2 regions of the Microbacterium deferens genome follow, and region 2 is predicted to be linked to the other one. Evidence: predicted binding sites of a transcription regulator. Region 2 holds the regulator's gene; the other holds the start of a gene.

Region 1 (4,192 bases), on a different contig from region 2:
AGACCTGCAGCCACGGCCACGAGCACCGCAACGACCACCACCGCGACACCCATCTCGCGACCTGACGGCGCAGCGGCACCGCCCAGACCACCGCCAGGAACACGGCGACCGGCAACGTCAGCGCGAGTCCGGCGACAGCATCCGGCACCTCCGTCTGCCCCGTGACCTTGTCGATCTCGACCTCCACCCCGACCGACAACCGCCCCCACCGCCGCGAAGATCGCGTAGTGCGGATACCCGAACGCGAACCCGCGACGGGCGTTCGAGAGGGCCTCGTGCTGCTCGCGGGCGTAGTAGATCCACCAGATCGCGGCGGTGATGACGAGACCGGATGCGGCGAGCCACAGCAGATCCGCCAGGCGCTCCCCCGCGGCGAGCGCATCGATCAGAGCGTTCGAGGACGCCACCAGACTCTCGCCGAGCAGCAGCAACGTGAACAGGGAAGAAGGTCCACAGCTGCCCGGCCTCGGGCAGCCCGAGGCGCGCCACCCACAGCACCTGCACGCCGGTGATGCCGACGGCGAAGCGCACCACGGTGCCCGTCGAAGCGGGATCGGATGCGGCGAGCCGCACCCACTGCCCGACCATCGCCAGCCGCATGATCACGTAGCCGAAGGTCACCACCGTGTCCTCGAACTCGACCAGCTCGAGCGCACTCGCCACGCGACCCGACGCATCCGCATCGCGCGCACTCATCCGCCGCAAGCCCATCCGCGACAGCACGCCGCTCACCTCATGAGTACGGGGCGTGCAGCCCGCCTACGATGGAGCGAACCCGGAGGACACCATGCACGAGCAACGAACGGCAACGCTGCCGACGTGGACGTGGGGCTTCGTGCCCTACGCGGTGCTGTCGGTCGTCCACGTCGTCGCGCTCGGCTTCGGCGCCGACGCCCTGGCCGGCCCGACCAAGCTCCTCCTCATGCCGGCGCTGGCGATCGCGCTGCTGTGGGCCGGGCGCGGCACGGCCTGGGGCGCGCCGTTCTCGCTGCTCTTCGTCGCCATCGCGCTGTCGTGGCTCGGAGACGGCGCGGCGACGTTCTTCCCCTTCGCACCGGAGCTGCCGGTGATGCTCGGATGCTTCGGACTCGCCCACCTGGCCTACATCTGGCTCTTCGCGCGCGTGCTCCCGACGCGTCCGCTTCCCGCGTGGACGATCATCTACGCCCTGTGGTGGGGCATCTTGCTCGCGGTGCTCTGGCCGCGCCTCGGAGCACTGACCGTGGCCGTCGCGATCTACGGAGTGGTGCTCGCGGGAACGGCCGCCACCGCCGCTCGCACCCACCGGATCATCACGATCGGGGCGGCGTTCTTCCTCGCCTCCGACACGCTGCTCGCGTTCCGCCTCTTCACCCCCGAGGCGATGCCGCCGGTGACGAGCCCGCTCGTGATGCTCACGTACACCGTCGGCCAGGGCCTGATCGCGGCAGGCGTCGTGATCGCCGTCCGGCGGCAAGAGCGGACGGCCGCCCGATGACGGCGGCATCCGCGCGCGTCGACGCCTGGTTGTGGGCGGTGCGCGTCTACAAGACCCGGTCGCTGGCCACCGCCGCGTGTCGCGCCGGCCACGTGCGCGTCAACGGCGAGAAGGCGAAAGCCGCCCAACAGGTGCGGCCCGGAGACGAGTTGCGCGTGCGCATCGCCGGGTTCGATCGCATGTTGGTCGTGCGCGAGACGATCGTGAAGCGGGTCGGCGCCGTGCAGGCCGCGGCCGCCGCGGAAGACCGCACTCCCCCGCCCCCGCCGCGCGAGAGCACGCCCTTCGTGCCAGTGCGCGACAGGGGAGCCGGTCGTCCCACCAAACGCGATCGGCGCGACATCGAGAAGCTCCGCGGACGCGACCTCGAGTACTGAAACCTGCCTCGTTCGATCCTCCTCCTGGGCGGCGATCACGGGAGTTATCCACCGATGCGCCATCTTCGCCATCCGATGTCGTAGGTATGTTCGATAATGTATGCATGAGCTTCTTCGACGACATCCACCAGCACCTCGGTGTGCTGCGCGACGTCGTCGGCGAGGTCGATGCCGGTGCGCTGCCGACGACGGTTGCCGAGGCGCGCGACGCTGACGTGCTGCGCATGATCCGTGAATCGACGAGGGTCATCGAAGCGCTCGCCTCGCTGCGCATCGCTGCCTCAGGAGTGCTCGCCGCGCGGTCGCGGCGCGAGCAGGGCCACGATGGCGTGGCCGCCGGCGAGGGCCACCGCAGCGCAGTGAGTATGGTGCAGGAGATCACCGGCACGACCCGCACCGAAGCCGCCAAACAGGTGCGGCTGGGCGAGTCGCTGCTCGACGGGGCGAACCTGCTCGGCGCGGCACGGGCACCGTCGGCTGACGATGCCGTGGATGCAGCCGACGCCGGCGACGACGCGGGCACGGCGAGACCGGCGCGTGAGCCGTGGCACGCCTCGCTCGGGCGAGCACAGTTGGCCGGAACGCTGAGTGCGGCGCAGCACCACGCCATCCTCCGAGGTCTCGGCGATCCCCCTGCGCCTGGCGACTGCACCGTCGACGCGGAGTTCGCCGAGGCGTGGTCATTGGCCGCAGTGCAACTGACCGAAGAGGCTACCCACCGCACGGTCGAAGAGCTCGCGGCGGCGGCGCGCACGATCCGTGACCGACTCGACCCCGACGGAGCGGAGCAACGGTTCGCCGCGCGGTTCGACGGTCGCTCGTTCCGGATGTGGAAAGACACCCACGGTGTCTCGCACGGGCACCTCACCTTCGACGACGAGTCCGCCGCCTTCCTGCAGAGCGTGTTCGACTCCGCCCTCCGTCCTCGCCGCGGCGGACCCCGCTTCATCGCCGACGACGAGAAGGCCGCCGCCGCTGAGCTGCGCGACGACCCGCGCACCAACACGCAACTCGAGTTCGACCTGCTCCTCGACATCCTGCGCGCGGGCGTCCTCGCCGATGCGAAAGCCGTGCACGGCACCCGCCAAGCCGGGGTACGCATCGTCGTCACCGACCAGGCGTGGCAGACGAGTCACGACGGAGCCCCCGCGGTCGCACACCTCGAAGACGGATTGGCGGCTCTCCCCGCGTGGGTCGCCGCACAACGCGCCTGCGACAGCGGCACCCGCACCGTCTGGGTCGACGGCGCCGGCGAGCCCCTCCGCCTCGGACGCGAACAGCGCCTCTTCAGCTCCGGGCAACGCCTCACCCTGGCCCTTCGCGATGGTGGATGCCGCTGGCACGGTTGCGACCGCCCCGCCTCGATGTGCGAAGCCCACCACATCGACCCCTACTCCGAGGGTGGCCGAACCGACACCGACCGCGGCATCCTTCTCTGCCGGTTCCACCACATGCAACTCCACCACCACCGGTGGCGCATCACTCGAGAGGGCGACGGCGACTTCGTGCTCCACCCGCCACCCGCACGAGGAGAACCATCCGTGCTCGTCCCGCGGCTCGCACTCACCTACGCGTGGGCCGACATCTCGCCGCCACTTGCCCGGTTCCGCCCACCACCGGGGGCGGCAGCACCGACGAACTAGGCCAGCAGGTCGAGCAGCCATCCCGCGCCGTGCACCGTGGCGCCGAGAGCGCGCACCCGATCGGCGAGCGCACGGTCGCTCGTGACCACGACCACGGCCCCGGCCCCCGCCCCGGCCGCGGCCGACGAGTCGACGAGCGCCGCGGTCGACGAGTCGACGAGCGCTGCGGTCTGCGCCACGATCTCGTCGTCTCCGGATGCTTCGGCACGAGCGATCACGACGCCCTCGGGCGCAGCATCCACCGTCTTCGCCTGCCCCTCGACGACCGCGACGATCGGGGTGAACCAGCCGGTCGCCCCCAGACCCAGAGCGGACGCGGGCACTCCCGACGCCGCGAGAGCGCCCAGCCGCTGGATGAGCCTGTCGGCGGCGCCGGCGCGATCGCGCCACCAGCCATCGGGCACCGAGCCCATGACATTCGCGACGTCGACGACGATCGTCGGGCGCACCTCCAGCAGAGGGCGCAGAAGCCTCCACGCGTCGGCGAACGAGGGATGCAGCGGCCGCCGATCGACCTCCTCGACCGCAACCCAGGCGAGCGCGCGGCTCTCGGGATCGCTGATCACGGGCTCGAACGGCACCACGACATCGCCGACGAGGGTCGTGTAGCTCCAGACACCGAGGTCGAAGACGTTCACGAACCGCGGCGCGACCGACCCGGCCGGAACCCCGGCTTCCTCCGCCGATTCGCGCAG
Region 2 (4,192 bases):
CGAAGTTCGTCCACGACTCGTGCGCCTGATATCCGAGGGCTTCGACGGTCGCGGAGATCCGGTCGCGCTGCGACACGATCTCGTCGACCATGCCGAGCATCGTGGCGGCGTGTCCGAGAGCCGCCGTCGCCGCCGCCTGGGTGAGCGCACTCAGGTGATACGGCAGCCGTACGAGTCGTAAGGCGTCGATCAGCGCGGGATCGGCCGCGAGGTATCCGACCCGTGCTCCCGCGAAGGCGAAGGCCTTGCTCATCGTGCGAGACACGACCAGGCGCTCTCGCCCGGGGAGGAGGCTGACCGCCGAGGGCGCGTCGTGCGGGGCGAACTCCTGATACGCCTCGTCGACGATGACGATGCCCTCGGTCGCGTCATAGGCGGCCTCGATCACGTCGAGCGACATCGGGGTTCCGGTTGGGTTGTTCGGCGCGCAGAGGAAGGTCACGTCAGGGCGCACCTCCGAGATCTGCTCGGCCGCCGAGGCGGCCGACACGGTGTAGTCGTGCGACCGCGCACCCGACACCCATCGGGCGCCCGTGCCTCGCGTGAGCAGCGGGTACATCGAATACGTCGGATCGAACGAGAAGGCGGTGCGACCGGGCCCCGCGAAGGCCTGCAGCAGGTGCTGAAGTACCTCGTTCGACCCGTTACCGGCCCAGATCTGCTCGCGAGTGAGCCCCTCGCCCAGGTAGTCGGCGAACGCTTCGCGAAGTGCGGTGAACTCGCGGTCGGGGTAACGGTTCACATCGCGCAGGGCACGTGCCACCGCGTCGAGGATGTCACCGGCGACGTCGTCGGGCACCGGATGCGTGTTCTCGTTCACGTTCAGAGCTACCGGCAACGCCGCCTGGGGCGCACCGTAGGGTTTCATTCCGCGCAGATCGTCGCGGAGCGGAAGGTCATCGAGCCTCGTGGTCACCCTTCGATGGTAGGGCGGGCTCAGGGGGCCGAGGAGTACTCCGCAGGAATGGCGAGCCGCTGGCCCGCGGAGAGCTCCACCCCATCGAGGGCGTTCAGTCGCACGATCGCGTCGACCACGTCGCGCGGATCGGCGGACGGCGCGACCTCCTGGGCGATGCCCCAGAGCGACTCACCGGCCATGACGGTGACCTCGGTGAACGTGCCCGCTGGCGCACCCGCATCGCGGGATGCCAGCGCAGAACCGCCGCTGATCGCCGCGACGGCGATGGCCACCACGAACGGGAACGCGGCGAGACCGGTGAGCACCCGGCGACCGCGCGCAGTCAGACGAAGACGCGTGGTCGGGACGACGGGGGCGATGCCGATGCTGGTCATGGGGTTCCTCCTCAGGTGAGAGATTCGCATCCGGCGCTCGGGCCGGAGTACCGGATGCGAAGCTCTCTTCCGAATCTATCTTCGATACAGTCAGGGTGTCAACACCGTTCTTCTCGGAGATGGATCGAACGCGACACGCGGCAGGCAGCCGCTGAGTGCGTGCGAATCCGTATACGGTTTCGACAGGGAGACACCATCACGGACCTCCGACATTCGAAGACCGGCGCCCCTCGGGCGCGAGAGGGAGCAGCCAGAATGAGCGACGCGATGCCGTCCGGCGCCCGGGATAAACCGCAGACCCGCCGCCGCAAGAGCCTGAGCGACAAGCAGATGGCGATCCTCGAAGTGATCCAGCGCTCGATCAGCCGTCACGGGTACCCGCCCAGCATGCGAGAGATCGGCGACGCGGTCGGACTCAAATCGCTCTCCAGCGTCACGCACCAGCTCAACCAGCTCGAATTGAGCGGCTACCTCCGTCGCGACCCCGGCAAGACGCGCGCGATGGAAGTGCTGATCGACCTCCCCGGCACGTCGGTCGAGAACCCCGCCGACAACGCCCCGGCCGTGGGCGACGCCGCGCTCGTCCCCCTCGTCGGGCGCATCGCCGCCGGAGTTCCCATCACCGCCGACCAGCAGGTGGATGAGATCTTCCCCCTGCCCCGACAGCTCGTGGGCAAGGGCGATCTGTTCATGCTGAAGGTCTCGGGCGAGTCGATGATCGACGCCGCCATCTGCGACGGCGACTGGGTGGTCGTGCGTTCGCAGCAGAACGCCGAGAACGGCGAGATCGTCGCGGCGATGCTCGATGACGAGGCCACGGTGAAGACGTTCCGCCGACGCGACGGCCACACCTGGCTCCTCCCGCGCAACAGCGCCTTCGAGCCGATCCTCGGCGACGACGCCGTCGTCCTCGGCAAGGTCGTGGCGGTGCTGCGGGCCGTCTGATCCCCGTCCGACCCCCGCCCTAGGGTGAGGGGATGGATTCCCCGCTCCCCTACGGTTCCTGGCCCTCCCCCTTCCGTGCGACGTCTGTCGCCGCTGCGTCTCCGCGCACCGACGGAGCACGTTTCGTCGGCGACGACATCTGGTGGGGTCAGACGATGCCCTCCGAGGGCGGACGAACGACGGTCCTGCGCCGGCGACCCGACGGATCGATCGACGATCTACTCCCCGCTCCGCTCAGCGCGCGCTCGCGCGTCCACGAGTACGGAGGCGGTGCGTGGACGGCCGCCGACGGCGAGCTGGTCTTCTCCGAGAAATCCGACCAACGCGTGTGGGCACTCACGCCCGGCGGTCGCCCGCGCCCGCTCACCCCCGATGACCCCTCCGCGCGATTCGCGGGACTCACGTGGGGCGCAGGGACGCTGCTGGCCGTCCGCGAACGCCACGAAGGAGCCCCGGTACCCGCTCGCGACATCGTGCGGATCCCGCTCGACGGGTCGGCCGCCGACGATGCCGATCGCCTCGTGAGCGTGGCGGGCGGCACCGACTTCGTCGCGCAACCCGCGATCTCTCCCGACGGCGCGCGTCTGGCCTGGGTCGCGTGGAACCACCCCGACATGCCCTGGGATCGCACGCAGCTGCGCATCGCCGAGATCGTCGACGGCCGCGCATCCGCTCCGCGGACGATCAACGCCCGCGGCACGGCCGCGCTGCAGCCGGTGTGGACGGCCCCGAACGAGGTGACCTACTCCGATGACCCGACCGGACGGTGGAACCTCTGGCGTGCAGACGGCGACGCCGCGCCCGTCGCCCTGGCTCCGGCAGACGCCGACACCGGCGGCGCGCTCTGGGTGCTCGGTACGCGCTGGTTCGGAGCGCTCGACGACGGTCGCCTCGTCGCGGTCCGCACGAACGGGGCCGACGAACTCGTCATGGTCGACGGCGACCGGGTCGACCCGCTGCCGGTACCGATCGTCGCCGGCGCTGCCGTCGAGGACGTCTCGACGACGCGCGCGCTCGTCTCGGGTGCGACCGCCTCGGGCGGCGCCGGTCTCTGGCTCGTCGACGCGAGCGATCTCGGTGCTCCGACGGTGGAACGCCTCGCCGGCGGCTCGAACGGCCCGGGCCCGGAGTGGTTCCCGACCGCGCGGTCGATCACCGCCCCCGGACCCCACGGGCCGGTGCATGCCTTCGCCTACCCGCCGACGAATCCCGAGGTGACCGCCCCGGCGGATGAGAAGCCGCCGTACCTCGTGCTGGTGCACGGGGGTCCGACGTCGCACGTGGGTCCTGCGGCGTCGGCCAAGATCGCGTACTTCACAAGCCGCGGAATCGGTGTGCTCGACGTCAACTACGGCGGTTCGACCGGCTACGGACGCCCCTACCGCGATCGCCTTCGCGGGCAGTGGGGCGTCGTCGACGTCGACGACGTGGCCGCCGCCGCGACCGCTCTCAGCGACGACGGGCTCGCCGACCCGTCGCGGATCGCGATCGAGGGCGGCTCCGCCGGCGGATGGACGGTGCTGTCGGCCCTCGTCCGCACCGACGTCTTCGCGGCCGGTATCTCGCGGTACGGCGTCGGGGACGCCCGTGCCCTCGCCGCCGACACGCACGACTTCGAAGCGCGCTATCTCGACGGCCTCATCGGCCCGCTCCCCGAGGCCGAGCCGCTCTACATCGAGCGCTCACCGCTGACGTCGGCCGACCGATTCCGTGTGCCGATGCTCATCCTCCAGGGGTCGGAAGACGCCGTCGTACCGCCCGCGCAGGCCGAGGCCATCCGCGATGCCCTCGTCGCGCGAGGGGTCCCGCACGCGTACGTCCTGTACGACGGCGAGGGGCACGGCTTCCGCACCGCCGAAACGATCGTCCACGCTCTCGAGAGCGAACTGGCGTTCCTCGGTGCGGCCTTCGGATTCGACACGCCCGACGTGCCCGAGCTCACTCTCGACTGACG

What was found. Region 2 encodes LexA, which represses DNA repair genes until DNA is damaged. Its sites were predicted from a motif close to TCGAACANNTGTTCGA; they were not measured.
Region 1: ABTU82_RS16530 (HNH endonuclease signature motif containing protein) is a predicted target of LexA. The motif match lies at 1,933-1,948, and genes of this name have one in related genera.

The regions. Positions count from the first base shown of each region.
Region 1 is NZ_JBEUWT010000007.1:20,598-24,789, forward strand. It holds partial or broken gene ABTU82_RS16515 (low temperature requirement protein A) at 1-600, opposite strand, end outside; gene ABTU82_RS16520 (lysoplasmalogenase family protein) at 788-1,477, shown strand; gene ABTU82_RS16525 (RNA-binding S4 domain-containing protein) at 1,474-1,854, shown strand; gene ABTU82_RS16530 (HNH endonuclease signature motif containing protein) at 1,959-3,497, shown strand; gene ABTU82_RS16535 (NUDIX domain-containing protein) at 3,494-4,192, opposite strand, start outside.
Region 2 is NZ_JBEUWT010000004.1:24,051-28,242, forward strand. It holds gene ABTU82_RS13905 (histidinol-phosphate transaminase) at 1-916, opposite strand, end outside; gene ABTU82_RS13910 (LysM peptidoglycan-binding domain-containing protein) at 937-1,293, opposite strand; gene lexA (transcriptional repressor LexA) at 1,561-2,238, shown strand; gene ABTU82_RS13920 (S9 family peptidase) at 2,271-4,190, shown strand.